DNA from 2 places in the Streptomyces sp. NPDC058534 genome. Region 2 is predicted to be linked to the other one. Evidence: riboswitches for the same ligand, from Rfam matches in the RefSeq annotation. Region 2 holds a riboswitch; the other holds the start of a gene.
What was found. Region 2 has a riboswitch for glycine ahead of gcvT (glycine cleavage system aminomethyltransferase GcvT). Riboswitches for the same ligand answer to the same signal wherever they lie in the genome.
Positions count from the first base shown of each region.

Region 1 (14,500 bases), on a different contig from region 2:
GGTGTGGGGGCGGGACGGGCCGGAAGGGCGGCCCGGCGACGCGTGGGGCCGAGGAGCCGAACCTCGGGGCTCAGGACGCCGGTTCGAAGTACCGCTCCACGTCGGCGACCACCGTGCGCGGCTCGACGGCCGCGCGGGCCAGGACCTCGACGGCGCGCGCCTGCGGGTCCGCGACCAGGGCGGCGAGCAGGTCGACACCGCAGGCCCGGACGGTCCCGCGCCGTGCGGCACGCGCGCCGGCCTCCTCCATGGCCGCCGCGGCCAGCGGCGAGAACCCCGCGACGCCGGTCACGAGGGGGACGGCACCGGAGTCCTCGACGGCACTCTGCCAGCGCAGGCCGTAGCCGATGCTGCGCTGTACGAGGTAGCCGAGCAGCCGGGCGATCCGGGGCCCGTCCCCGAGCACCGCCCGGACCTCGCCGTCGGACTCCAGGAGGGAGTGCAGCAGATGGGCCGTGTCGACCTGCCGGTCACCGTCCCGCACCGCCCTGCGGCGGGCGCCGGAGACCGCCGACGCCAGTTCCGCGGTGAACCGGTCATCGAGGTCGGTGCCGTCCGGGCGCCGGCCGTCCTGCTCGCCGGCCGACTGCCGGGGGATACGGGGTTGCACATCTCCCAGCTCACCAGCCCCAGCCGAGCGAGTCATCCCCGAGGGGGAGCATTTCGGCGTCCCACACAGAGTGGACCCGCCCGGCCGGAATCTCCTCCTTACGGATGAGATCAAGCCGTTTCGCCCTGGCCGCGCGCCGTCAGTCCTCGTCGGCGAGGATCAGGTACAGCTTCTTGCGGGCGTCACCGATGACGGCGAGCGCCTTCTCCCGCTGCTCCTTGCTGCCGGTCTTCCAGACCTGGCCGAACGCCTCCATCAGCCCGAACCCGGCCTGCCGGATGTCGTTCAGGGCCTCCCAGTCGACCCCCCGCGAGGCCTCTTCCCAGGGTGCGTCGGGGCCTTCCTCGGCCGCGGCGCGGCCCTCCTCGGTGAGGGCGAAGAGCTTCTTGCCGCCCTCGCTCTCGCTGGCGATCAGACCCTCGTCCTCCAGCAGCTGGAGGGTGGGGTACACCGAACCGGGGCTGGGCTTCCACGCCCCGCCGCTGCGCTCGGCGATCTCCTGGATCATCTCGTAACCGTGCATCGGCCGGTCCTTCAGGAGGGCCAGGATGGACGCCCTCACGTCGCCTCGCCGTGCCCTTCCCCTGGGACCGCCGCGCCCTCGGCCGCCCCAGGGGCCGCCGTGACCGAAGCCCGGCCCGAAGGGACCACCGGGGCCGCCGCCGGGACCACCCGGCCCGAAGGGACCGAAGGCCGCACGCCGGCCGTCGAAGCCGCCGCGGCCGTAGGGGCCGCCTTCTCCGCGGCCGTGTCCACCATGTCCACGCTCGTATCCGTGGGTATGCATCGCAATCACTCCATTCAGTCGTTGATCTGTCGCGATACCTCAACGATATATCGGAACGTATCGCAGAGCAAGCCCCGTAGCGCTGAGCGAGGTCTGCCGGCTGAACGGGCGGGTATCCCGCACCCGGCCCACGATCGACGTCGAACCCGGTCCAGCGACCGGCGATTGGCCTTGGTCCGCGGCGCCGCGCGGCGTCTAGCGTCGGGGCATGCGTATCCGAATCGTCGACGCCTTCACCGACCGGCCCTTCGCCGGCAACCCCGCCGGGGTCCTGCTCCTCGACGCCTTCCCGGACGACGACCGACTGCAGCGGGTCGCCCTGGAGGTCAATCACGCCGAGACCGCGTTCGCCCACCCCCTGCCCGAGGGCGGCGAGGCCGACTGGGCACTGCGCTGGTTCACGCCGGCCACCGAGGTCGCGATGTGCGGCCACGCGACCCTCGCCACGGCCCACGTGCTGCTCACCACCGGCGCCCACGAGGGCCCGGTGCGGTTCGCCACCCGCAGCGGCGTGCTCGTGGCGACACCCCGCGAGGACGGGTCGGTCACCCTGGACTTCCCGACCGCGCCGCTGACTCCGGTCGAGACCCCGGAGGGCGTCGCCGAGGCCCTCGGCGCCGAGCCCCTCACCGTCCTCGACACCGGGCCGAACATCGGCGACCTGCTGGTCGAGGTCGCCGACGAGCGCACCGTGCGCGGCCTGACGCCGGACCACAAGGCGCTGGGCGCCCACTCCGCGCGCGGCATCATCGCCACCGCCCGCGCGGATGATCCCACGCAGGGATACGACTTCGTCTCCCGCTGCTTCTTCCCGAACGTCGGCATCGACGAGGACCCGGTCACCGGCAGTGCCCACACGGCCCTCGCGCCCTTCTGGTCCGAGCGCCTTGGCCGGCCCGCCCTCACCGGGCTCCAGGCCTCTCCCCGCTCCGGCCGGGTCCGCACGGAGCTGCGGGGCGAGCGCACGCTGCTCAGCGGCAGCGCGGTGACGGTGATCGAGGGCGAGTTGCTGGCCTGAGCGGTCGGCGGGGCGGGGCGGGTACTGTCACGCGCCACGCGACCCGGGACGCGCACGCCGTTCCCCGCCCCGCGCGTTCACGCCGTCGGCAGCCAGTCAACCTTCCCGGCCAGCAGCGCGTAGCCGACGAAGGCCCCGATGTCGAGCAGTGAGTGCGCCACCACCAGCGGCCCCACGCGCCCCCAACGGCGGTACAGGTACACGAAGACGACGCCCATCACCATGTTGCCGATGAAGCCGCCGATGCCCTGGTAGAGGTGGTACGACCCGCGCAGCACCGAGCTGGCCGCCAGCGAGGCGCCCGCGCTCCAGCCGAGCTGGTCGAGCCGGCGCAGCAGATAGCCGACCACGATGACCTCCTCCAGGACGGAGTTCTGCACCGCCGAGAGGATCAGTACGGGGTACTTCCACCACACCTCGGGCAGGGCCTCGGGCACCACGGTGAGGTTGAAGCCGAGGCCACGGGCGGCCAGGTAGAAGGCGATCCCGGTGCTGCCGATGGCGGCGGCGACGGCGGCCCCGCGGCCCAGGTCGGGCCACGGCCGGGTGCGGTCGAAGCCGAGGGCTCGCAGGCCGCTGCCCTCCCGGAGCAGGAAGTGCGCGACGAGGGCGACGGGGACGAGGGCCGTGGTGATGCCGAAGAGCTGCCAGGCCAGGTCCAGCCAGGGACGGCCGGGTGCCGCGGAGGCGTTGAGGGTGGCCGCCTGGTCCTTGAGCCCGCCGGGCCGGGTGACCGAGCCGATGAAACTGATGAGGGCGGACACCCCGCTCGCGCCCAGCGACAGCGCCAGGACCAGCAGCGTCTCGTCACGCAGGGTCCGCCGTGAGAGCCGCTCCGGGGGGACCTGCTCCCCGACGACCGGCTTGTGAGGGAACGAATCGTCCACCGGGCCCGCCTCCGCCATGCACACCTGCCTCCAGCTGTGACGTCACAGCTTGCCCGATCAGTATGAGACGGTGCGCGGCGGGGCCCGGGGCCGACCCGGCGTCGACCCGGCGTCGACCCGGTGTGGGTCAGCCCAGCGGCGCCGGCTCCGGGAGGCCCACCGGCCACAGGTGCACGGGATCGCCCTCGCGCATCAGCTCGACGTAGCGGCGGGTCGTGGCGGCCAGCGCGTCCTCCCGGGACAGCCCCGCCTCCAGCGCCCGGTGGAAGGTGGCCGCCTGCCAGGACGCGCCGTTCACCCGGCGCCGGCACCGCTCCTCGATCACACCGAGGTACAGGTCCCGGTCGGCGGGCTCGACACCCCACGCGTCCAGCCCCGCCTCGGCGAGCGGCAGCAGTTCGTCGCGTACGAGGACGGCGGCGTCGACCTCGATGGTGCCGCCCAGCCGGCCGCGGCGGGGCCACTCGAAGCGGGCGTCGATGCCGTGCCGGCACGCGGCCTCGAAGTTGGCGGCGGCGGCCTCGAACGGCAGCCGGGTCCACACCGGCCGGGGCTCCTCGGCGAGCGCGCGCACCACACCGTAGTAGAAGGCCGCGTTGGCGATGACGTCGGTGACGGTGGGTCCGGCGGGCAGGACGCGGTTCTCCACCCGGAGGTGCGGGACGCCGTCGGCGATGTCGTAGACGGGGCGGTTCCAGCGGTAGACGGTGCCGTTGTGCAGGACGAGTTCGGCGAGCGAGGGCACACCGCCGGCGTCCAGGACCTCCAGCGGGTCCTCGTCGTCGCAGATCGGCAGCAGCGCGGGGAAGTAGCGCCGGTTCTCCTCGAACAGGTCGTAGGCCGAGGTCACCCAGCGCTCCCCGAACCAGGTGCGCGGCCGGACGCCCTGGGCCTGGAGCTCGGGCGGGCGGGTGTCGGTGGACTGCTGGAACAGTGGAGGGCGCGACTCGCGCCACAGCTCGCGGCCGAACAGGAAAGGCGCGTTGGCGCCGACGGCGATCTGCGCGGCGGTGACCGCCTGCGCCGCGTTCCACACGTCGGCGAAGCGGTCCGGGGTGACCTGGAGGTGCAGTTGCACCGAGGTGCAGGCGGCCTCGGGCGCGATGGACTTGGAGGTGCAGGTCAGACGCTCCACCCCCTCGATGTCGAGGGTGAAGTCCTCGCCGCGGGCGGCCACGATCTGGTCGTTGAGCAGGGCGTAGCGGTCTACGGCGGAGAGATTGGAGGAAACGAGATCGTCCCGGTCCAGGGTCGGCAGAATTCCGATCATCGCGATTCCCGCGTCGACCTCGCCGGCCTTGCGGTCCGCATATGCCAGAGACGTACGGATCTCCTCGGCGAGCCGGTCGAATACCCGGCCGCCCAAGCGGTGGGGAGCGATGTTGACTTCCAGGTTGAACATGGCGAGTTCTGTTTGGAAGTCCCGGCTCGCGATGCGTTCGAGGACTTGCGCATTCAACATTTTCGGCATCCCGTCGGCACCGACGAGATTCAATTCGATCTCCAGCCCCATCAGGTTCTTCGGTTCGTCGAACCGCTTCTCCGCCAGAAGCCGCTCCAGACCCGTCAGGCACCGCTGTAGCTTCTCGCGGTAGCGCTGGCGATCGGACAGGTCGAACTGACCTGCCGCGACCTTCTCCCCCATGGAAGCGTCCCTTCTGAGAGCGGTAGTCGAAGATCCGGCCGCCGGTGGCCGGTCAGGTTGGATGATGCCCAGCCGAAGCGATCGATAACGTCCCCACGGCGGCCCGGCACCCGCTACGCTGTGCCGATGTGACCGGTGGCACATTCACCAGGCATGGCGCGTGGAGCAGTTTCCGGGTCCGGTAACTCGTGAAAAACGCCGACGACAATTGGCCGACCGCTCGGTGAACATTCCCCGAGGTCATCGTCGTACACCGGCCTGGAAATCCGGAGAAATCCCGCATGCCGACGGCCGAATACAACCTTGTACTGGTTGCCGGAATCGGCTAGCCGAAACACAGTCTGAACACATGTCGTATAAACTCCGCAGACAAGGCAGAAGACCGGCGCCCACGGTCGAAGGATGTCGCCGTCGAGCTGACACGCGGCAGACCTCACCCCCTTCTCGGTTCCCGGACCCCGGCCCCTGCCTCCCCAGCCACGTGAGCTGACAGCGTCGTCCGCCCCGCTCCGCCCTCGCGCCACCGTGCCTTCGAATGAGAGGCGACCCACCATGCCCCTGCGTGTCCCGCCGGCCCCCGCGCCCGCCCTGCGCTCCGTCCTCACCGCCCTCTCCTCGCCCACCGCGGTCCGGGAGGCCCGGACTCCCGCGCTGCTCGGCGCCCAGGGCCCCGTCGCGCCCGAACTGCCGCTGCCCGTGCACGTCCTGGACCGGGTGACGGCGGACGGCGCGACGGCGACGCGGCTGACCGGGTGGCGGTTCCTGATCCGCTGCGGCGACCGGGCGGTGGCGGCCGCGGAGACCATGCTGACGCCGGACGGCTGGGCGTTCTCGCACTTCTTCGAGGGCCCCTACGTCGCCTCGACCGAACGCGCGCTGCGGCAGGCCGAGTCGGTGCCCCAGTCCTACCAGCCGCGTCTGCTGTCGGTTCCCGAGCTGTACATGCTCACGCTGTGGCTGCACGGCGACTGCGCCGCGGACGCCGCCGCCGGCCACCCCGCGGCCACCGACCTGCTGGTACCGCTGGCTCCCGCGCCTCCGGGCATCGCGGCCCACCGTCCGCACCGGGTCGCCGAGCTGCTGCCGGTCCTCACGCACCGGGTCACGCCGACGGGGCTGCTCAGCTCGCCCGCCTGACCCGCCTCGCACCCACCCGCGCGGACTAGCCTCATTCGGCCATGCCGAACCACCCGAAGTGACAGTCCAGTTGAGCTGAACCGTCCGCGCGGGTGATGCGTCATCGACCTGTGAGAAGCGGTGCTGCGAAATACCTGCGGATCGACGCCCGTGGGGCAACACTGGGTTCGGACCGACTTAAACATACGGGGGGCGGCCATGAACAACGCTTCACGCCGCGGGACAGACAAGACAGCGAACTCATCCATCACCACAGACCGAGAGACCCCACTCATGTGTCAGCACCAGCCACCGTGCCCGTCAGCCGACTCCGCCGACCGGGAATCCGCCCGCCTCGTGGCGCACCACCCGGAGCAGGGCTGGAGCCTGCTGTGCAACGGCGTCGTCCTCTTCGAGGACACCGGTGAGCTTCTGCCGGACGGCCAGATCATCGCCCCGCACCGCCCTGTCGGCGCGGGTCTGATCGCCGCCGCCTGAGCACCCGCCGACCGGGGTGAGGTCACTCCGGCCGGCGAATCATGGGGCCGGCCCGCAGCCACGGCTGTGAACCGGCCCCGACGTGCGTCCAGGGCTGATCACTCCGCGTAGTCCGCTGTGCCGACGCGGTCATGGGCTCCCCCTTCCCGGCGCCTCCGGCTACGCCTTCCGTCCGAACCGCCGACGCGGCGCGCGCACCACGACCTGCCCGAAGCTGACCTCTCCCGCTATCTGCACCCGCAGGGTCACGGGGGTCCCGGCGTCGGCCGTCCGAGCCACCTTCACCTTGGCGTAGCTCGCGACCAGTGAGTCGGTGTCCACCACGATGCCGGGCCGCGTCACGAGCTTCAGCGTGCCACCGCGCAGGGCCAGGTCGATGTGGAGGGTGCCGTGGGTGATCACCGCTCGGGCGAGGTCGAGCGTCACCTCTCCCCAGTCCGACCGGATCTCCATCCGCCGCGGCACCACCCAGCCCTCACCCCTCCGAGTGGACGCCCCCTCCTGCTCGATACGGACGACGTCCTTGGCCTCGGCCAACAACTGTCCGTCCCGCGCCACCGGCAGGTCGGCCGTCAGCGCGGCCAGCTCGCCCAGCGTGCGTGCGGAGAGTGCCGCCCCGACCCGCTCGTCCAACTCCTCGGCGGTCAGCATGCCGTCGCCCGCGGCGGCGCTCAGCACGTCCACGGCACTGTCACGGTCCGCGTGCGAAGCCCGGAACGCGAGCGTTCCACCTCCCGCTGAGGGCTGTACCGACATCGCTCCACCCCGATCTCCCCGGGGGCATCCCGTACGCACCCCGCCACGCGACATACTAGCGCTATATCGCGTCATACCCAACGCTCGAGGCACCCGGCACAGCCCCCACCTCAGGGCTACGGTGCGCCCATGAGCCTGAGCATCCGCAACCAACTCCCCGGCACCGTCACCGCCGTCACCCCGGGCGAGGCCATGGCGACGGTCAAGGTCCGCCTCTTGGGCGGCCAGGACCTCACTTCGGCGATCACGCGGGACGCGGCCGAGGACCTGGCGCTCGCCGCCGGGACCGCCGTCCGGGCCCTCGTGAAGTCCACGGAGGTCGCGCTGGCCACCGGGCGCGTCGAGGGCCTGTCGATCCGCAACAGGCTGCCCGGCACCATCACCGCGCTCACCACCGGCGGCGCGATGACGTCCGTCGGGATCGCCGTCGAGGGCGCCGCGCTGACCGCCGTCGTCACCAAGGAGGCCGCCGAAGACCTGGGCCTGTCCGTCGGCGCTCCCGTCATCGCGCTGATCAAGTCGACGGAGGTGTCGCTCGCGACCACGTGACACGACAAGAGGCTCCGTACCGACCCGATGGGCCGGCACGGAGCCTCTCGTCGTACTGGGCGTACTAGGGGATCAGTCCTCGTAGGCGTCCAGCGGCGGGCAGGAGCAGACGAGGTTCCGGTCACCGAAGGCCTGGTCGACGCGGCGCACCGGCGGCCAGTACTTGTCGGCGGCGGACACCCCGGCCGGGAAGACGGCCTCCTCGCGCGTGTACGCGTGGTCCCACGCGCCGCCCAGGGCCGCGGCGGTGTGCGGGGCGCTCCCCAGCGGGTTGTCGTCGGCGGGCCAGATGCCGGAGCCGACCTTCTCGATCTCCGCGCGGATGGCGATCATCGCCTCGCAGAACCGGTCCAGCTCGGCCAGGTCCTCGGACTCGGTCGGCTCGATCATCAGCGTGCCGGCCACCGGGAACGACATCGTCGGCGCGTGGAAACCGTAGTCGATCAGCCGCTTGGCGACGTCGTCGACGCTCACGCCGGTCGCCTTGGTCAGCGGACGCAGGTCGATGATGCACTCGTGCGCGACCAGCCCGCCGGGGCCGGTGTACAGCACCGGGAAGTGCGGCTCCAGCCGCTTGGCGATGTAGTTGGCGGACAGCACGGCCACCTGCGTGGCGTGCTTGAGGCCCTCGCCGCCCATAAGCCGCACGTACGACCAGGAGATCGGCAGGATGCCGGCCGAGCCCCAAGGCGCCGCCGAGATCGGTCCGACGCCCGTCTGCGGGCCGGCCGCGGGCTGCATCGGGTGGTTGGGAAGGTACGGCGCCAGATGCGACCGTACGGCCACCGGGCCGACGCCGGGACCGCCGCCGCCGTGCGGGATGCAGAACGTCTTGTGCAGGTTCAGGTGGGAGACGTCGCCGCCGAAGTGGCCGGGCTTGGCGAGGCCGACCAGGGCGTTGAGGTTGGCGCCGTCCACGTAGACCTGACCGCCGGCGTCGTGCACCCGGCCGCAGATGTCGGCGACGTGCTCCTCGAAGACACCGTGCGTGGACGGGTACGTGATCATCAGCACGGCGAGCTGGTCACGGTGCTGCTCGATCTTGGCGCGCAGGTCCTCGATGTCGATCTCGCCGTCCTCGGCGGTCCTGACGACGACGACCTTCATGCCGGCCATCACCGCGCTGGCGGCGTTGGTGCCGTGCGCGGAGGACGGGATGAGGCAGACCGTGCGCTGCTCGTCGCCGTTGGCCCGGTGGTATCCGCGTACGGCGAGCAGGCCCGCGAACTCGCCCTGCGACCCGGCGTTGGGCTGGAGCGAGACCTTGTCGTACCCGGTGACCTCGGCGAGCCGCTCCTCCAGCTCGCGGATGAGGGTCAGGTAGCCCTGCGCCTGCTCGGCGGGCGCGAAGGGGTGCAGCGCACCGAACTCGGACCAGGTGACCGGCTCCATCTCGGTGGTGGCGTTGAGCTTCATGGTGCAGGAGCCCAGCGGGATCATGCCGCGGTCCAGCGCGTAGTCCCGGTCGGCCAGGCGGCGCAGGTAGCGCAGCATCGCGGTCTCGGAACGGTACTGGTGGAAGACGGGGTGGGTCAGGAATTCGTCGGTGCGCTGCAGCGCCTCGGGCAGCGTCTCCTCGGTCTCCGCGTCCAGCGCCTCGACGTCGCCGTCCACGCCGAAGGCGTGCCACACCCCGCCGGCCTGGGCGCGGGTCGTGGTCTCGTCGCAGGCGAAGGAGACGTGGTCGGCATCGACGAGGCGCAGGTTGACGCCGTTGTCACGGGCGGCGTGGACGACCTCGGCGGCCCGGCCGGGCACCCGCGCGGTAACCGTGTCGAAGTAGGCGCCGTGCACGATCTCGACCCCGCCGGCGGCGAGACCGGCGGCGATGACCGAGGCGTAGCGGTGCGTGCGGCGCGCGATGGCCCGCAGCCCCTCCGGGCCGTGGTAGACGGCGTACATGCCGGCCATGACGGCGAGCAGCACCTGCGCGGTGCAGATGTTGCTGGTGGCCTTCTCGCGGCGGATGTGCTGCTCGCGGGTCTGCAGGGCGAGGCGGTAGGCCTTGTTGCCGTCCGCGTCCACGGAGACGCCGACGAGGCGGCCGGGCAGGCTGCGCGCGAACTTCTCGTGCACGGCCATGTAGCCGGCGTGCGGCCCGCCGAAGCCCATGGGCACACCGAAGCGCTGGGTGGTGCCGACGGCGATGTCCGCGCCCAGCTCACCGGGCGAGGTGAGCAGGGTGAGGGCGAGCAGGTCGGCGGCGACGGTGACGAGCGCGCCGAGCTCGTGCGCCCGGTCGATGACGGGCTTGAGGTCGCGGACGGCACCGGAGGCGCCCGGGTACTGGATCAGGACGCCGTTGATCTCCCGCTCGGCCACCTCGGCGGGGATGCCCTCGCTCAGGTCGGCGACGACGACCTCGACGCCGGTCGGCTCGGCGCGGGTCCGGATCACGGCGACGGTCTGCGGCAGCACGTCCGCGTCGACCAGGAAGAGGCCCTTCTTGTTCTTGCCCATGCGCCGGGACAGCGCCATCGCCTCGGCGGCGGCGGTGCCCTCGTCGAGCAGCGAGGCACCGGAGGTGGGCAGGCCGGTCAGCTCGGCGACCATGGTCTGGAAGTTGAGCAGGGCTTCCAGGCGGCCCTGGGAGATCTCGGGCTGATACGGCGTGTACGCGGTGTACCAGGAGGGGTTCTCCATGACGTTGCGCAGGATGACCGGCGGGGTGAAGGTGCCGTAGTAGCCGAGGCCGATCATGGAGTCGAGGACCTGGTTGCGGTCGGCCAGCGAGCGCAGTTCGGCCAGTACCTCGGACTCGGAGCGGGCGCCGGGCAGGTCCAGCGCGTCGGCGTTCTTGATCACATCCGGCACCGCGGCGGCCGTCAGCTCGTCGAGCGAACCGTAACCGACCTGCGCGAGCATCTTGGCCCGGGCCTCGTGGTCGGGGCCGATGTGGCGCTGCTCGAACGGCGCTGCCTGTTCGAGTTCGGTGAGCGGAATGCGGTGGGCGGTCATTGCGGAGGCCTCCTGGTCTGACGACCTTCGAGGGGCACCACGGCGCGGGTACCCGGACGGCCTCCCCCTCTGTCATCTCAACCTGAGAGCTTCACCGGGGCGCCCCGAAGGCTTCCCGGCTTTCACCGTCGGTGAGAGCGGACGCCGTCGACACCCGCTCTGCTTTCCAGAGTGACCTCGTCCGTGCGGTACGTGAGCCTGAGAGATTCCGGGGAGGATTTGCTCCTTCGGCGCCTCCGATGGTGTCCGGAGGACTCTCCCGCGCGGGGTCAGCAGCCGTTTGCCAGCGTACCAGCGAGCCCGCCGCACGGACCTTCGAGTGGCCGACCGGCCATATGTAGTTTTTTGTAGTACTTACTGATGATTCGGCGGCTGGTGTGCGACCCCAGTGCGACCAAGTGGAGGGCCCGTGCGTACTGACATCGACCCGCGGAACCTGATAGGCCGCAAGGCGTTCGACCGCGACGGCACCAGAATCGGCACCGTGGACGAGGTGTATCTGGACGATGCCACCGGCGTGCCCGAATGGGCGGCCATCCGCACCGGCCTTTTCAGCAGGGACGCCTTCGTACCCCTGGAGCCCAGCGAGCTGGTCGAGGGAGCCCTGCGCGTGCCCTTCGACCGGGCCCTGATCAAGGAGGCACCGGACTTCGGCGTCGGCCGCCACCTCTCGCCGGAACAGGAACTCCAGCTGTACCACCACTACGGTCTCGACGTGGCCCCCGCTCCCCCGCTGCCCGACCACGACTTCGGCAGGCTGGCGGGCAAGGGCAACGAGGACGGCTAGCCGGCCACCGGTCTGGCAGGGCCTTCGCCGGGTCTTCGCGAGTCGGACGGAACCAGCGGCAGCGGATCCGCCGGCGTCAGCTCCGGGTCGTCCATCGGAAAGGTCCGTACCCGCCCGGTCGGCGAGTACGGCGTCTCGAAGCGCACGGTGACCCGCCCCAGCCCGCTGCCCTGCACCCAGCCGTGCCCGAACCGCGCGTGCCGCACGTCGTGCCCCGACGGCCAGCGGCGCTCCGCGGGTGCCGGGCGGTGCTCCGCGTCCGGCTCGGCCGCGGGCTCCTCGGCCGGTTCCTCGGCCCCGCCCCCCGCCGCCTGCGCGAACAGGTCCTCCTGCGTGTAGTCGGCCAGGCCGCTGACGCCGACCCCGAGCAGCCGCACACCGCCCGTGGTGTCCACCGAGTCCAGCAGCCGGGCGGCGGCCTCCCGCACCACCCCCGGGTCGTCCGTGGGCCCGCGCAGCGTCTCGGAGCGCGTCAACGTCGAGAAGTCGTACCTGCGCACCTTGAGCACGATGGTCCGCCCGGACAGCCCCGACGCGCGCAGCCGGCGCACGCAACGGTCGGCCAGCCGGCCCACCTCCACACCGACCCGCACCCGGTCGTGGATGTCCACGTCGTAGGTGTCCTCGACCGACACGGACTTGGTCTCCCGCTCGGCCACCACGGGCCGCTCGTCGAGCGCCAGGGCCATGGCGTACAGGCCGTGTCCGTGCGCCTTGCCCACCAGCCGTACCAGCTCGTCCTCGCCCGCCTCGGCCAGCTCCCCGACCGTGGTGATGCCGGCCCGGCGCAGGTGGTCGCCCGTCGCCGGGCCCACGCCGGGCAGGGTCCGCACGGACATGGGCTCCAGCATGGCCCGCTCCGTCCCCGGCGGGATCAGGACCAGCCCGTCGGGCTTGGCCTCCTCTGAGGCGATCTTGGCCAGCATCTTGGAGGCGGCCAGTCCCACCGATCCGGTGAGGCCGGTGACGGCGCGGATGTCGGTGCGCAGCTTCGTCCCGGTCAGCCGTGCCGACGCCGCGTCCCAGGCCGTCCCGCCGGCCTCCAGGTCCACGAACGCCTCGTCCAGGCTCAGCGGCTCCACCAGCGGCGACAACTCCCTGAGCAGCCGCATCACCTGCTCGCTGATCGACCGGTACAGCTCGAAGCGCGGGACGAGATACGCGGCGTTGGGCGCGAGCCGCCTGGCCTGGCCCATGGGCATCGCCGAGTGGACGCCGAAGACCCGCGCCTCGTACGAGCAGGTGGCGACCACGCCTCGCGGCCCCAGGCCGCCCACCACCACGGCCTTCCCGCGCAGACTCGGCTTGGACGCCTGCTCCACCGAGGCGAAGAAGGCATCCATGTCGAGATGCAGGATCGTGGGCGCGGTTCTCACATCTCCGATGCTGCCCTACGCCACTGACAATGCGGCCGCCACCGGCCGGTCCGCGCCGCGCGCGCCGGGCGGACCGGCGCGCCGCTCAGACCGCCCTGTTGCGGCGTCGCGCCAGCTCGTCCGCCGGATTGGGCCCGACCAGGGTCTCCCCCGTGTCGATCCGTTCTCCGTGCAGCTGGGACAGCGCGCTCTCCACGTCCCGCCACACCACGCCGACGGCGATCCCGAAGATGCCCTGGCCGCCCTGGAGCAGGGCGTGCACCTCGTCGGGCGAGGTGCACTCGTGGACCGTGGCACCGTCGCTCATCAACGTCATCCGCTCCAGGTCACGGAAGCCGCGCTCCCGCAGGTGCTGGACGGCGGTCCGGATGTTCTGGAGGGACACCCCGGTGTCGAGGAAGCGTTTGACGATCTTCAGCACGACCACGTCGCGGAAGCTGTACAGGCGCTGCGTCCCGGAGCCGTGCGCCGGACGCACACTGGGCTCCACGAGCCCCGTACGGGCCCAGTAGTCGAGCTGCCGGTAGGTGATGCCGGCGGCCGCACAGGCCGTCGGCCCGCGGTAGCCGATCTGCTCGGACGTCATGGACGCCGCCCCTCCGCTGGTCGGCACGGCGGCCGGCCGCTGCGGAGCGGAATCGGGCGCGCCGGCCTGTTGGGCGTACCCCCCGCCCGTGCGGAGCCGAGAGCCCTGGGGAGGGTACGGACCACTCACCCCGAGACCGTGCCCGGGGCCACCCCCAGCCGTACCGTCGCCGCTGATTCTCACGCCGACCTCCGTCCTTGACCTGCCTCCTCGAAGGTAGGCAGTCACCAAGGGTGCGTCAACGATCGCCACACTCGGCACGCCGAGTGATAATCACCCTACGAGTGGTTTCGCGTGCCCTGTTTCGGGGAAACCCTACTGGTTGCTCGTCCCGAAGTCCTCCGGCGAGATCTGGTCGAGGAACTCGCGGAACTTCTCCACCTCGTCCTCCTGCTCGTCCGGGATCGCGATGCCGGCGTCGTCGAGGACCGTGTCGCTGCCGTAGATCGGCGTTCCGGTGCGCAGGGCCAGCGCTATGGCGTCGGAGGGCCTGGCACTGACCTCGACGCCGCTGGCGAAGACCAGCTCGGCGTAGAACACCCCGTCGCGCAGGTCGGTGATGCGTACCTCGGTGAGCTCTTGGCCGACGGCTTCCAGCACATCCTTGAACAGGTCGTGGGTCAGCGGCCGTGCCGGAGCCATGCCCTGCTGGGCGAAGGCGATCGCCGTCGCCTCACCCGGTCCGATCCAGATGGGAAGGTAGCGGTCGCCTCCCACCTCGCGCAGCAGCACGATCGGTTGGTTGGAGGGCATCTCGACCCGGACACCTACGACATCGAGCTCGTTCACACAGCAACCCTAGGCCGTGCCCGGGACGTTTGGGTAGTCGGGCCGGGATCGGCTGGGCGATCCGGGGCTCCGAACAGGCGTGTTTCACGGAAGCCGCACGCCGAGCGCGGTCTGTACCAGCGCCGCGTGCAGCTGCAC
Region 1 is NZ_JBHXNW010000093.1:7,410-21,909, reverse strand. It holds gene ACFWR9_RS37225 (Clp protease N-terminal domain-containing protein) at 71-610, opposite strand; gene ACFWR9_RS37220 (PadR family transcriptional regulator) at 750-1,397, opposite strand; gene ACFWR9_RS37215 (PhzF family phenazine biosynthesis protein) at 1,606-2,415, shown strand; gene ACFWR9_RS37210 (CPBP family intramembrane glutamic endopeptidase) at 2,493-3,320, opposite strand; gene ACFWR9_RS37205 (glutamate--cysteine ligase) at 3,430-4,947, opposite strand; gene ACFWR9_RS37200 (hypothetical protein) at 5,500-6,084, shown strand; gene ACFWR9_RS37195 (DUF5999 family protein) at 6,358-6,561, shown strand; gene ACFWR9_RS37190 (DUF1707 domain-containing protein) at 6,721-7,317, opposite strand; gene ACFWR9_RS37185 (molybdopterin-binding protein) at 7,447-7,866, shown strand; gene gcvP (aminomethyl-transferring glycine dehydrogenase) at 7,939-10,824, opposite strand; glycine riboswitch at 11,001-11,096, opposite strand; partial or broken gene ACFWR9_RS37175 (PRC-barrel domain-containing protein) at 11,234-11,596, shown strand; partial or broken gene ACFWR9_RS37170 (DNA polymerase IV) at 11,527-12,987, opposite strand; gene ACFWR9_RS37165 (MerR family transcriptional regulator) at 13,073-13,756, opposite strand; gene ACFWR9_RS37160 (bifunctional nuclease family protein) at 13,889-14,362, opposite strand; gene ACFWR9_RS37155 (MerR family transcriptional regulator) at 14,447-14,500, opposite strand, start outside.
Region 1: another riboswitch for glycine. It lies ahead of gcvP (aminomethyl-transferring glycine dehydrogenase); the one in region 2 lies ahead of gcvT (glycine cleavage system aminomethyltransferase GcvT).

Region 2 (14,500 bases):
CACGAGTCGGCGTCCTGCGTGCTGGCGAACTTCAGCTCGCCGCCCTTCTTGGCGAGGTCGGCCTGGGCGACCTTGTTGTTCGCGGCGTCGAAGCCGGCCGCGCCGTTCTTCGATCCCCCGCCGTCGCTGTCACCGCCGCCGCACGCCGCCGTGGTCAGCAGCGCGGCGACCACTGCGGCAGCGGCCAAAGCCTGCTTGCGCCGCCCTGAGGTGCGTTGGGTAGTCACGATCTCGGATCCTCCGGATTAGATGAGAGACCCCGTGCAGGTGCCACGGGTTCGCTTGCCGGTACGGCAGGTCAGCGGGAGCCCTTCGGGTCCAGCGCATCGCGTACGCCGTCACCGAAGAGGTTGAAGGCAAGAACGGTGATGAAGATCGCCACACCGGGGATCACCATGTACATGGGATCCGACTGGTAGTAGTCGATCGCGCTCGAGAGCATCTGCCCCCAGGACGACGTGGGCGGCTTGACGCCCACGCCCAGGAAGCTGAGTGCCGCCTCGGTGAGGATGTTGGTGGGGATCATCATCGTCGTGTACACGATGATCGGGGCCACCAGGTTGGGCAGCAGTTCCTTGAACAGGATGTAGAAGCGTCCGGCCCCCAGGGACCGGGCCGCCTCCACGTACTCCCGTTCACGCATGGAGAGCGTCTGGCCACGCACCACGCGCCCGATGTAGGGCCAGCCGAAGAAGCCGATGACGAGGATCATCACGAAGAGGCGCACGCCCGTGCCGCTGAGTCCCAGCATCTCGTTCGGCATGACCGAGACCAGCGCGATGATGAAGAGCAGCTGGGGGAAGGCCAGCAGGCCGTCCATGACCCGGCTGATCAGGGCATCGACCCAGCCGCCGAAGAAGCCGGCGAGCACACCCAGGACGGTTCCGAGGATCACGGCGACGATCGCGGACAGGAAGCCGACGAGCAGGGAGATCCGGGAGCCGTGGACGATGCGGGCGAAGACGTCGCGACCGTTGACCGGTTCGACGCCCAGCCAGTGCTCGCCGCTGATCCCGCCCAGGGACCCCGTGGGCGTGCCGAACAGCGGGTCGATCTTGTCCTCGTTGAAGGCGTTGGGATCCTGCCCGTAGAGGGCGGTGATCGCGGGCGCGAGCACCGCGATCACGATGAGGACGAGCACCACGACGCCGCCCGTCAGGGCGAGCTTGTCCCGTTTCAGGCGCTCCCAGGCGATCCTGCCCAGGGAACGCCCCTGTACCGCCTTGGCTTCGGCGCCGGCAACCGCCGCTTCCTCGGCAGCACTCGGGGCCGCTTCCGCGGTCGGCTCGTGCAATGGTGCCGTCATCTGGCAGGGACCCCTCTCAACCGGCGGTAGCCGGCCCGCACTTGCCGCTGTAGCGGCGTGATCCGTCCGTCGTACAAAGGGGCGAGCATCCACCCCCTATTGCGGGAGTCTTCAACGCTTTGGCGATCTGTAGCCAGACTTGACGGTGAATGGATGCGTAACCGTGATGCTGGTCGAGGTGTTCCGTTATCCGGACAGTGGGTAACGAGGGTCGGACGCGGATGAGTTGGGACAGAGGGGACAGGGCCTCGCTTTGCGCCCTGATCTACGCGCGAAGATCGCCACCGGCCACCCCGAGGGCCGGACCGGCGACCGTCAGTACCGGCCGCCGGCCGGAGGGTATCCGTACCCGCCCACCGGCGCCTGGGCGGGGGCGGGGGCATGGGCCTCGCGGTCGTAGAACGGACGGGCGTGGGCGCGCAGCCACATGGCGACCGGGTCGTGGGCGTCGGTCATCGCCACCGTCGACACCGGGAGCCCGTCCGGCACCGCGCCGACGGACTGCTGCATCATCGCGCGCACCGCGTCGACGGCCGGCGGGGAGGTGTCGTAGACGTCGAGACCGATGGCGAGATACGGCGCCCCCAGCGTCGGCTGCACCCAGGCGCGGCGCAGCGCGCGGACCGCCGGGGTGCGGTGGGCGTTCTGCGTGAGCAGGGCGTAGAACTGGGGGATCTCGATGGCCGGTTCGGACAGGCGCAGCGGCCCGGCGGGCTGGCGGTCCAGGCCGGAGGCGATCCGGCGCAGGTCCGGCCAGGGGACGCCGACGCCGCCGCCGGGGGCGTGCGGGTTGAGCCAGAGGCCGAAGTGGTCCGGGTAGAGGGCGCGGGCCGCCTCCAGGCCGTCGACCACCTCGTACGACCTGTTCCAGCCGCTGGCCGACAGCTCCTGGGCGGAGGTGACGCACGGCGCGTAGCCGTAGCCCTTGACCTCCATGTTTCCGTACTGGGCGTCCGGGGAGCCGGCCTGGCCCTGCCACAGCAGCATCCAGACCTGGCCGGAGGTGGGGGTGGCGAGCGCGCGCAGCAGGGCCTCGTAGGCGTCGTAGCGCCCGGGCGTCACCTGGCGCAGCATGTGCTCGACCTGCCCGGTCGTGGTGCCGCTGGCGCTCACGTTTGTGGCCCTTTCTGGAAGTTCCCGGTCGTGGAAACAGCTTAAGGCTCCGCGGGGTGGGGGGCGCCTATGAGCTCGGGGGGCTGGGGTCGTTGGCGGGTGCGGGTGCGTTGTGGCTGGTCGCGCAGTTCCCCGCGCCCCTGGGGTGGCTGCCCCTCAGCGGCGATCAGACTAAGGCTCCGCGGGGAGGGGGCGCCTATGAGCTCGGGGGGTCTGTCCGTTGGCGGGTGCGGCGCCGTTGTGGCTGGTCGCGCCCACGCGGCGGAGCCGCACATGTCACAGCCCCGCGCCCCCGACGGGGCGCTTCACTCACCGGCGATCAGAAGTCCTGCTGGTAGAAGGGGCGGACCTTCTCGCGCATCCAGTCGCAGACCGGGTCCTGGGCTGCTTCCAGGAGGAGCAGGTTGACCTGCCAGTTCGGGGGAGACTTGGTGAGGGCTCGGGTCAGGGCCTCCAGGGGGAGGGCTCGGGCGTCGCCCTCCCAGTGGGTGAGTTCGACGCCGACGAACAGGGTCGGGTCGGCGGTCTCGACGGCGGCCAGGCAGCGGCGGGCGGTGCGCACCACGCCGGTGGCGGCGAACTCGGCGGAGGCCGCGGCCAGGAAGTCCACCGGGTCGTCCTGCCAGTCCGGCTCGAAGAGGCGGACCCGGCCGCCGGACGCGGGCCCGTCCAGCTGGGTGCGGCCGGCCCGGCACAGCTCGGCCACGGCCGGCGGCGGCAGCGGGATGCCGACCACGCCGTCCGGGTTCACGGCGATGCCGACCTGCGGGGGCAGACCGCGGGCGAACTCGGCGGCGGGGGCGACGGTGTACGCCATCTGCTCCCCGGCGACCTGGCGGAGCTGCTCCTCGGAGCTGAACACCGGCACGTAGGCCTGGCCGTCGATCTCCAGGGAGGGCAGGTCGAGGGGGCCGCTCTGCGGGCCGCCGCCGTTCGGCAGGGGGACCCAGAGGAAGCTGCGGCCGAGCACCTCCACGATCCGGCCGCCGGCGCCCGGTATGCCGAGGGAGGCGGAGAGCACCTCCTCCAGCTCGTTGCCGGGCCAACCGCCGTGCGGGTGGGGGTGTGCCTGTGCCGGGAACCCGGGGAAGTCCATCTGCCTACCGCCTGCCTGGTACCGCTGTCCTGGCTGGAAAGGCTAACCCGTTCGGCCCAGCGGCCCGCGGTCCGTCATCCGGTGAAGGCGATGCGGCGGAGCGTGTCCGCGGCCGCCCGGTCCAGGACGATCGCCGAGGTGCAGCCGGCGGGCAGGGCGCCCCCGGTCACCGCGCGCAGCAGGCGGGAGTTGGCCGCGCGGTGCCGCAGGAACGCGTACCGCGAGACGCCGCGGCCGCGCTCGCGCTGGCCGGCCAGGGCCTGGTCGACGCCGACGTCGAGCAGCAGCAGGTGCAGGGTGCCGTCGCGGCGGCGGGCCTCCCGGGTCAGCCAGTCGCGCACCCAGGACTGGGTGCCGCAGTCGTGCACGACGACGCCCTCGCCGGAGCGCAGGGCCCTGCGCAGTCCCGCGTAGTGCGCGATGCGGACCAGGGGGCGGTAGAGCGCGTACGGCAGGAAGCCCGGCATGCGGCGCTCCCAGCGGTCGCGGGTGTCCTGCGAGTCGATGCGCGGGCCGCGCACGGTGCGCGCCATCAGGGTGGACTTGCCGCTGCCGGGCAGGCCGGTGATCACCACCAGGTCCCGGGGTGCGAAGAGCAGGGCGCGCGGGCTGTGCCCGTCCCTGTCCCGCAGGTCGCGGACGACGGGCGCGGGCCGCTCGGCGCACGGCTTCGGGGCCGGGGCGGCGGGCTGCTCGGACAGCGCGAGACCCGAGGTCGTGGCGTAGGCCGTGGTCCTGTTCACCGTGATCGTCTCCCCTGGGGCGGTTCACGAGTTCCCATCCCCGTCGAGTGTAAAGAGAAGGTAATGCGCTGGTCTCGCGTTTTCGTTCGCTTACTGCCACAAGCCGGTTACAGATCACGGTCTGCCACGAATCGGCCGGTCGTGCAATGATGGCGGCGCCAACTGCATACCGGCCGTTTGAATCCGCGCGGGAGAGTCCCCGGCCACGCCGGGGCGCCGAAGGAGCAAGTCCCTCCCTTGAATCTCTCAGGCCCCCGTTACCGCGCGGGCGAGGCACATCTGAAAAGCGGGCCGCCGCTCGTCGGCTGCCCCACCCAAGGTGCAAGCCCTGATCGCCGTACTCCGGTGGTCGTGGCGAACCTCTCAGGTTCCGATGACAGATGGGGAGGACCGACCTCGCCCGTGCCGTCCTGTCCTGGGAGACGACCGACCGATGAGCAGTTCCACAACCCGCCGTACCGCGCTCGACGCCACCCATCGCGCGCTGGGCGCGACGATGACCGACTTCGCCGGCTGGGACATGCCCCTGCGTTACGCCTCCGAGCGTGACGAGCACGTCGCGGTGCGCACCCGGGCCGGTCTCTTCGACCTCTCGCACATGGGTGAGATCACCGTCACCGGGCCGCAGGCCGCCGCACTGCTGGACTTCGCGCTGGTCGGCAACATCGGCGGCGTGAAGCCGGGCCGCGCCCGCTACACCATGATCTGCCGCGAGGACGGCGGCATCCTGGACGACCTGATCGTCTACCGGCTGGCGGACGCCGCGGCCGGTTCTTCTCACTACATGGTCGTGGCCAACGCCTCCAACGCCCAGGTCGTGCTCGACGCGCTGACCGAGCGGGCGGCCGGTTTCGACGCCGAGGTGCGCGACGACCGCGACGCCTACGCGCTGCTCGCCGTGCAGGGCCCCGAGTCCCCGGGCATCCTCAAGAGCCTCACCGACGCCGACCTGGACGGTCTGAAGTACTACGCCGGCCTGCCCGGCACGGTGGCCGGCGTCCCGGCGCTGATCGCGCGCACCGGCTACACCGGCGAGGACGGCTTCGAGCTGTTCGTGAAGCCGGAGCACGCCGTGGAGCTGTGGCAGGCGCTGACCGGGGCGGGCGAGGGCGTCGGCCTCGTCCCGTGCGGCCTGTCCTGCCGGGACACGCTCCGTCTGGAGGCGGGCATGCCGCTGTACGGGCACGAGCTGACGACCGCGCTGACGCCGTTCGACGCCGGGCTCGGCCGGGTGGTGAAGTTCGAGAAGGAGGGCGACTTCGTCGGGCGCGCCGCGCTGACCGAGGCCGCCTCCAGGGCCGAGCAGAACCCGCCCCGCGTGCTGGTCGGCCTGGTCGCCGAGGGCCGCCGGGTCCCGCGCGCCGGATACCAGGCCGTCGCCGGCGGCGAGGTGGTCGGCGAGGTCACCTCCGGCGCCCCCTCCCCCACGCTGGGCAAGCCGATCGCCATGGCGTACGTCGACGCGGCGCACGCGGCACCGGGGACCGAGGGTGTGGGCGTGGACATCCGGGGCAGCCACGAGCCGTACGAGGTCGTGGCGCTGCCCTTCTACAAGCGCCAGAACTAGACACTGAGGGCGAGGGGCACCGGTCCCCGCGCGCGTCCTTGCTGCTCAACGACAGTGTCAGCAGTCCCCCCATTCATCAGCAGTCACCCGCGTACAGGAGAATTCAGGCCATGAGCAACCCCCAGCAGCTGCGCTACAGCAAGGAGCACGAGTGGCTGTCGGCCGCCGAGGACGGCGCCTCGACGGTCGGCATCACGGAGCACGCGGCCAACGCGCTCGGTGACGTCGTCTTCGTGCAGCTTCCCGAGGTCGGCGACTCGGTGTCCGCGGGCGAGACCTGCGGCGAACTGGAGTCGACCAAGTCCGTCTCCGACCTGTACTCCCCCGTCTCCGGTGAGGTCACCGAGATCAACGAGGACGTCGTCAACGACCCGTCGCTGGTGAACAGCGCTCCCTTCGAGGGCGGCTGGCTGTTCAAGGTCCGGGTCACGGACGAGCCGGGCGACCTGCTCTCCGCCGACGAGTACACCGCATTCGCGGGCGCCTGAGGAGTCACGTACGCATGTCGCTTCTGAACACACCCCTGCACGAGCTCGACCCCGACGTCGCCGCCGCCGTCGACGCCGAGCTGGACCGCCAGCAGTCCACCCTGGAGATGATCGCCTCCGAGAACTTCGCGCCCGTCGCGGTCATGGAGGCCCAGGGCTCGGTCCTGACCAACAAGTACGCCGAGGGCTACCCCGGCCGCCGCTACTACGGCGGCTGCGAGCACGTCGACGTGGTCGAGCAGATCGCCATCGACCGGGTCAAGGCGCTCTTCGGCGCCGAGCACGCCAACGTGCAGCCGCACTCGGGCGCCCAGGCCAACGCCGCCGCGATGTTCGCGCTGCTCAAGCCCGGCGACACGATCATGGGTCTGAACCTCGCCCACGGCGGGCACCTGACCCACGGCATGAAGATCAACTTCTCCGGCAAGCTCTACAACGTCGTCCCGTACCACGTCGGCGACGACGGCCAGGTCGACATGGCCGAGGTGGAGCGCCTCGCCAAGGAGACCAAACCGAAGCTGATCGTCGCCGGCTGGTCGGCGTACCCGCGTCAGCTGGACTTCGCCGCGTTCCGCAAGGTCGCGGACGAGGTCGGCGCGTACCTCATGGTCGACATGGCGCACTTCGCCGGTCTGGTCGCGGCAGGCCTGCACCCGAACCCGGTCCCGCACGCGCACGTCGTGACGACCACCACGCACAAGACCCTCGGCGGCCCGCGCGGCGGTGTGATCCTCTCCACGGCCGACCTGGCCAAGAAGATCAACTCCGCCGTCTTCCCCGGTCAGCAGGGTGGCCCGCTGGAGCACGTGGTCGCCGCCAAGGCCGTCTCCTTCAAGGTCGCCGCGAGCGAGGACTTCAAGGAGCGCCAGCGTCGTACGCTGGAGGGCGCCCGCATCCTCGCCGAGCGCCTGGTGCGGGACGACGCGAAGGCGGCGGGTGTCTCCGTCCTGACCGGCGGCACGGACGTCCACCTCGTCCTGGTGGACCTGCGCGACTCCGAGCTGGACGGACAGCAGGCCGAGGACCGCCTCCACGAGGTCGGCATCACGGTCAACCGCAACGCCGTCCCGAACGACCCGCGTCCGCCGATGGTGACCTCCGGGCTGCGCATCGGTACGCCGGCCCTGGCGACCCGCGGCTTCACGGCCGAGGACTTCGCCGAGGTCGCGGACGTGATCGCCGAGGCGCTGAAGGCGCCCTCTCCCTTCGGGGCCGCCGACGCGGAGGCGCTGGCGGCCCGGGTGAAGACCCTGGCCGACAAGCACCCGCTGTACCCGGGTCTGAACAACAAGTAGACACCGCGTGTTCGGGGCGCCGTGCCCGCCACAAGCGAGTCCGGCGCCCCGCCCCGAAGCACCACCCTCCGCACCACCCCCGTTCTGAGGAGACCCCCGTGGCCATCTCGGTCTTTGACCTGTTCTCGATCGGCATCGGCCCGTCGAGCTCGCACACGGTCGGCCCGATGCGCGCGGCCCGCATGTTCGCCAGCCGCCTGCGCAACGAGGAGCTGCTGGACTCCGTCGCCTCCGTCCGGGCCGAGCTGTACGGCTCGCTCGGCGCCACCGGCCACGGCCACGGCACGCCCAAGGCGGTGCTGCTCGGCCTGGAGGGCGACTCGCCGCGCACGGTGGACGTGGAGACGGCCGACGACCGCGTCGAGACGATCAGGTCCTCGGGCCGCATCCGCCTCCTCGGCGAGCACGAGATCGCCTTCTCCTACGACGACGACATGGTCCTGCACCGCCGCGAGACCCTCCCCTACCACGCCAACGGCATGACCCTGTGGGCGTACGACGCGCAGGGCGCCGAAGTGCTGACCAAGACCTACTACTCGGTCGGCGGCGGCTTCGTCGTCGACGAGGACGCGGTGGGCGCGGACCGCATAGTGCTCGACGACACGGTGCTCAAGTACCCCTTCCGCACCGGCGACGAGCTGCTGCGCCTTGCGCAGGACACGGGCCTGTCGATCTCCGCCCTGATGCTGGAGAACGAGCGGGCCTGGCGCGACGAGGACGAGATCCGCGAGGGCCTGCTGGAGATCTGGCGCGTGATGCGGGCCTGCGTGGACCGCGGCATGTCCCGCGAGGGCATACTCCCCGGCGGCCTGAAGGTCCGCCGCCGCGCCGCGAACACCGCGCGCAAGCTGCGTTCCGAGGGCGACCCGAAGGCCCTGGCCATGGAGTGGATCACCCTCTACGCGATGGCCGTGAACGAGGAGAACGCGGCCGGCGGCCGGGTCGTCACCGCCCCGACGAACGGCGCGGCGGGCATCATCCCGGCCGTCCTGCACTACTACGTCAACTTCGTCCCCGGCGCCGACGAGGACGGCGTGGTCCGCTTCCTCCTCGCGGCCGGCGCGATCGGCATGCTCTTCAAGGAGAACGCCTCCATCTCCGGCGCCGAGGTCGGCTGCCAGGGCGAGGTCGGCTCCGCCTGCTCGATGGCGGCGGGCGCCCTCGCCGAGGTGCTGGGCGGCTCCCCCGAGCAGGTGGAGAACGCCGCCGAGATCGGCATGGAGCACAACCTCGGCCTGACCTGCGACCCGGTCGGCGGCCTCGTCCAGATCCCGTGCATCGAGCGCAACGGCATGGCCGCCGTGAAGGCGGTCACGGCGGCCCGGATGGCGATGCGCGGCGACGGGTCCCACAAGGTCTCCCTCGACAAGGTCATCAAGACCATGAAGGACACCGGCGCCGACATGTCCGTGAAGTACAAGGAGACGGCGCGGGGCGGGCTGGCGGTGAACATCATCGAGTGTTAGGAGACCAGGCCCTGACCAGCGCGTTCGTTTCTTTCGGCGCTGTCAGGGCCTTCCCTGCTTACGCGGCGGAAAGTCCCTGGAACCTCCCTGGGACGCTTCAAGCGGGGTGCCGGTGTCATCCTGTGCTGGTGGTAAGCCACCTGTAGATCCACACCGCGTGCCGGCTGAGTGGCCGCGGCCTGGGCGAGGTAGCCGAAGAGGGTCTCCTCCACATACCGGCGGCTGACCTCAGCGGGGCCGGTGGGGCGGATCGACCAGTGGCCCACGTCCTCGTCGAGCAGTCGACCGAAGACTGCCGGACTGTCGAAACGAGGAAGACACAGCCAGTCGACGGAGCCATCGGTAGCGACCAGAGCGGCCGAACGACGGTCTGACAGCAGGGCGTAGTCACTGATCGGACGCGTACTCACAACAGCACCTGGCCGAACGGGACCGCACACCGCGTCTCGGATCCCGCGGTCACGGAGCGGGTTCCCTGTTCGGGTGCGGCTTGGGACTCGGCCGGGCGGGGCGCGACCACATACTGGCCAGCAACCACAGGGCGGCGAGGCCGAACAGTGCGGCGGTGATCAGTAGCCAGCGTCCCAGGAAGACGTTGTCCTGCAGGGCGGTGTACGCCGTGTAGTGGCCCACCCGCTCCAGAATCAGAGGGAACCAGGTCAGCAGCAGCACCCCCGAGATGAAGACGGGCACCCGGACGTAGTTGATCCGTCCACTCATCGGCCGGGGACGGTCGCTGTGGGCACTCTGCCCGCGACGGCGCAGTAGGGCCTGCGCGGCGCGGTCGGTGACCGTATAGAGGGGCAGCAGGACCAGGTCGTGGAGGAAGGCGGCTCCGACGAACCACACGAGGACGCCGATCGTGTCGCCGTCGAGCAGACGGATGCCCGCGTACACGGTGAGGGCGAAGGAACACAGCACCAGCAGCAGGTGCAGAGGTGACGTCCCGTAAACCTCCCGGATCCCTTTCATACCCTCTCCCCGAAGGTGAGGCGGGTGACCCACTTGGTGTTGTGCACCCCTGGGTTGGCCGGCACGATGACCCGCGCCGGATAGCCGTGATCCGGCGACAGGTCGGCTCCGTTGACCCGCAGTGCCAGCAGCGAGCGCGGATCGCGGACCTGATTGTCGCGCAGGGCGGCCGAGCGGAACGCCCCGCTTCGCTGGACGGATTCGACGAACACCCCCGGTGGCGGGCCGGAGAACCCGACGAGTGCGGCCAGATCGGCGAGCCGCACTCCGCTCCACTCCTGGTCGGACGTGGACCAGCCCTCCACACAGGCGATGGGCAGCGCCGCACCGTGCTGCGGCAACGCCAGGACCTGATCCCGGGTGAGAGTTCTTTCTCGGCCGCCACCGCGAACCACCAGACGCCACTGGTGGCCGATGTCCCGGGCGCGGATGCCCACGACGGCCGCGGTCTTGTTGATCTGAAAGCCGTTCGGACCCGGTCCCGGGTCCTGACCGCGTGGCGCAAGCAGCGCCGTGCCCCGCAGCCACCCGCCGACGCTCTGCCCCGCCGTCACCCCCAGCAGCACCAGCGAACCCGCGCCCACCATGCCCAGGGCGCCCCTCCTCGACATCGTCGGCTCGGCCGGGCGCGGGGACACCAGGCCGGTCTCGTCGGCTGGTTCCGGCTTCGTGCGGCTGATCGGCGTGCGCAGTTCCTTCCCCATGCTGCGGGCGCGCAGTGTCCGGACCACCAGGGGGATACGGAAGGCGACGTGGACGACGAAGGCGCCGATGAACACCCAGGATCCGTAGAAGTGCAGGACGTAGAAGGAGCCCGGGAAGATGTAGTCCAGCTGAATGTTGAGCACGCCGGTGGCGAACACGAACAAGGCGCCGCCGACGAGCAGCAGCAGAGACAGCCGCTCGAACGCCTGGCTGAGTGACTTCACCGGCGGCCAGGCGAACAGCCGGGGGATCACCGACCACAGCTTCGCCAGCAGTACGGGGATCAGCACGATGCCGAGGGTGACATGGATGCCCTGCGTGAGGCGGTACAGCCAGTACGGGCTTGTCGGCCAGGGGAACAGGTAGAAGCCGAGCCACCCCTTGTCGGGGGTCTGGTCATTGCTGGGCGCCAGATCCGGGTTGTAAGCGGCATAGGAGAGCAGCCCGGTCACGAACAGTACCGTGATACCGGCCAGCAGGACCGCACCCAGAACCGATGTCAGCCACGGCCCCCGCAGCGGACTACGCCAGAACTCCGGACGGGAGGGCCCGGCCGGCGGCCCCTCCCGCAGCACCGAGCTCAGCATCACTCCCACACCACCCGAGGCAGGCGGGGCCGTCGACCCTCGGCCACCGCCCCGCTCACGCCCCGCATCCGGTGTCGCGCCGCCCGCCTCGTCCCGACGCCGGCCCGGAGAGGCGTCGGGGCGAGGACTTGCCCGGTGCGGTTCGTCATTCCTGCCGTCTTCGTCACCCATGTGGACTCCTCAGTGGTTCATTGAAGCCGAAGGTAACGAATGAAATCGGATGATATACCCCTATCCTGCGTGTCGGCGTCATCTGTCACCGTGAGACCGCGGCGTCGCCCGGAACCGGCCGCACGGCGGGCGACGTCGCGTCAAGAGCGACCGGCGGCTCGCAGCGATTCGGCGAGCGTCAGAAGGGAAGCTCCGAGAAACACGGTGTCCTTGAGAAGGAACTGCCCGACCATGGAGAGCTTTGGAGTCTTGCGGTTCTCCTGCCAGGCCTCCGGCGTGGTCGCCAGGAAACTGAGAGTGGTGGCGAACATTCCAACGGCCCCGAGGCTGCCGAGCGCCGAGGCTCGGGGTGCGAACGGCTTGGCCGCGATCAGCGAGCCGATCGCGATCTCCGTCACCCCGATGAGTCGTGCCGTCTTCTGCTCGCCGAGCTTGTTGACGAGCGGCGAGAACAGCGGACTCGACGAGACCAGAGGATGGATGTTCTCCACCTCGTAGTCCTCGAACTTGAGCGCCCCGATCCATACGAGGTTCCCCACCAGCGCGGAGCGCAGAGTCCAGGCGCCCACGGACTGCAACGTGGAGGGTCGTGTTCCCATGATTGTCCTTTCGTGGCCATCGGATGTCGGCAGTGCATACGTGCGGCGCCGAAGCTGCCGGGTAGTGAGGTCGAGGGCCATGAACCTCCCTCCGCCGGAGCCGGCAGTCGCACCCAGCGTTACGCCGCCCGCCCACCCCCGCAAGGCGGAGCGCTGCGGGTGTACGCCATGACGACCAACGGGAGTTTCAGGAGCAGGACGCCTTCTCAGGAAGACCTGGCACCCGCCGCGTCCCCGCAACCGTCAAGCCCGCGAGAAGCGCCGTGCCGACTGCACGCCGGGCACCGCCAAGGCCCGGTCGCGCAGCATGAGCCTCACCGAGAAGCGCTCCAGTACGGTCCGCGTGTGGGCCTCGTCGGCCTGCGCCGGCGTGCTGAGCTTCCCCCGGCACCAGCCGCCCGGCCCGGCCCGAGGTGCGGCTCATCACGCGCGCGGGCGACTACTTCGAGTGCCCGGCGCGGTCTTGTACCGGTTGTCCCGTCATCGTGTATCCGCGCCTCGTGTAGCGACAGCGCCGAGCACGGGCCTGGTGGCGCCGCCATCGGAACGGTTCACCGAGTGGTCACGGTGCGCAGGACGGCGGCAGGGAACAGCTGCCAGCAGACGGCAGCGCTCGGCCGGCATGAGCGCCACGAGTCGCCAGTCGGTCTGCCCTTCCCGTTCAGGCGACTCCGGATCTGCTGCTTGAGCCGGCTCCGAACCTGGTCCTGAGACGATGCGTTGTACAACCTAGGCTTCTCGGTCTGGGTGCCCATGATGCTGATCACCGCCGCCGTCGCTGGTCTGCCGGTGGTGGCCTGGATGGCTTGCGTGGCTCGTTGGCAGAGCTCCGGCTGCCCAGGAAGCATCAGTCGCGGCATCGAAGTCGAGTACATTCTCGCCGTACAGATCCCGCAGCCAGTTGGATTGATAGATGGTGTCGAGATAGCGCTCGCCGAGGTCCGGAGCGATGGCCACCGCTGTCAGATCACGTGATTCGTGGTCGGCCAGCCAACGCATGGCGCCGCTGACGACCGTGCCGGTGGAGCCGCCGAACAGGAACCCACGTCTGGCCAGCCGGTGGCAGGCACGGACGGTGTCCGTCTCTTCCACGTGTATCACCTCGTCCACGTAGGACTCGTTGAGCAACGGCGGACGCATGCTCATGCCGAGTCCGGGAATCAGGCGGCGGCCCGGCGTACCACCGAAGATCACCGAGCCTGCGCTGTCCACGGCAACGATCCGCACCGGCCGGTGCCACTGGCGGAAGTAGCGTGCACAACCCATCAGAGTCCCGGTAGTGCCCACGCCGACGAACAGGACGTCCAGGCGCGGGAAGTGCCGGGCGATCTCCGGCGCCGTCTTGCGGTAGTGCGCTTTCCAGTTGTTCGGATTCGTGTACTGGCTGAGCCACACGTAACGGTCGTCGGAAGCGCACAGCGCCCGGACGTGGTCGATTCGTGCGGCCAGGAAGCCGCCGTTGGCACCCAGGTCGGCGACGGTGTGCACCCGGCTGCCCAGTGCTTCCATCAGGAGCCTGGTCGACAGGTTGCATCGGGAGTCCGTCACGCACAGAAACCGGTAGCCCTTGCTCGCCGCGATCACGCTCAACGCCACGCCGAGGTTGCCTGACGAGGATTCGACCAGGATCGACTCCGGCTTGATGAGTCCGTCCCGCTCGGCGGCCTCCACCATCTCGACGGCGGCCTTCAGCTTGATCGAGCCGGCGAAATTGAAGCCCTCACACTTCAGGAACAGCGAGTGCCCGAAGGTCGGCAGAAGGTCGACATAGAGCTCGGGTTCGTTGAAGGCGTGGGGAGCCGATATGACTGGCACGAGGTTCTTCTCCTCATCTGCATCGGCACGTTGGGAACCGTGCTTCAGGCCGCGGGGTGGACTCATGCGTCCGGGTTTCGTCGTGGACGGCGCCGGCCCGGCCGGATTTCCGGTGCCAGAGCTGAAGGCGCTGACGGTTACCCGTACCGGCGCAGTTCGTGGAAGAAGTCGTCGATGACGTGCAGTTCTTCGGAGCGGACCACCTCGTCGTAGACGTACTTGCCGACCGCGAGGTCGAGCACCCCGAGGCCGAAGGGCGAGAACACCACCGGCCGGCCATCCGGCAGCGTCACCCGCCCGGCCATCACGTCGTCCAGCGTGCCCAGCAGGAAGCTGCGGTCGCCCGTGAGCTGCTCGGCCAGATGGGGGGAGGTGTTGGCCTTCAGACAGTGCTCGACGTCATCGACGATGTTGGCCGAGGCGAGAATGATCTCCGGTGCGAGGTCGCGCAGCGACACGTGCAGAACCACGGGATTGTGCGAGAACCACGCGAGGTCGCTGACGTGCGGCGCACCTGCGACGGTGGCGAAGACCACCAGGTCGCTGCCGCGGATCAGTCCCTCGGCGCTGTCGTGCA
Region 2 is NZ_JBHXNW010000009.1:8,287-22,786, reverse strand. It holds gene ACFWR9_RS07340 (ABC transporter substrate-binding protein) at 1-227, opposite strand, end outside; gene ACFWR9_RS07335 (ABC transporter permease) at 299-1,306, opposite strand; gene ACFWR9_RS07330 (enhanced serine sensitivity protein SseB C-terminal domain-containing protein) at 1,622-2,419, opposite strand; gene ACFWR9_RS07325 (enhanced serine sensitivity protein SseB) at 2,739-3,515, opposite strand; gene ACFWR9_RS07320 (AAA family ATPase) at 3,590-4,258, opposite strand; glycine riboswitch at 4,437-4,531, shown strand; gene gcvT (glycine cleavage system aminomethyltransferase GcvT) at 4,692-5,825, shown strand; gene gcvH (glycine cleavage system protein GcvH) at 5,936-6,313, shown strand; gene glyA (serine hydroxymethyltransferase) at 6,328-7,608, shown strand; gene ACFWR9_RS07300 (L-serine ammonia-lyase) at 7,707-9,074, shown strand; partial or broken gene ACFWR9_RS07295 (trehalase-like domain-containing protein) at 9,272-9,484, opposite strand; gene ACFWR9_RS07290 (hypothetical protein) at 9,534-10,046, opposite strand; gene ACFWR9_RS07285 (molybdopterin-dependent oxidoreductase) at 10,043-11,338, opposite strand; gene ACFWR9_RS07280 (YkgB family protein) at 11,650-12,189, opposite strand; gene sbnA (2,3-diaminopropionate biosynthesis protein SbnA) at 12,838-13,923, opposite strand; gene sbnB (2,3-diaminopropionate biosynthesis protein SbnB) at 14,061-14,500, opposite strand, start outside.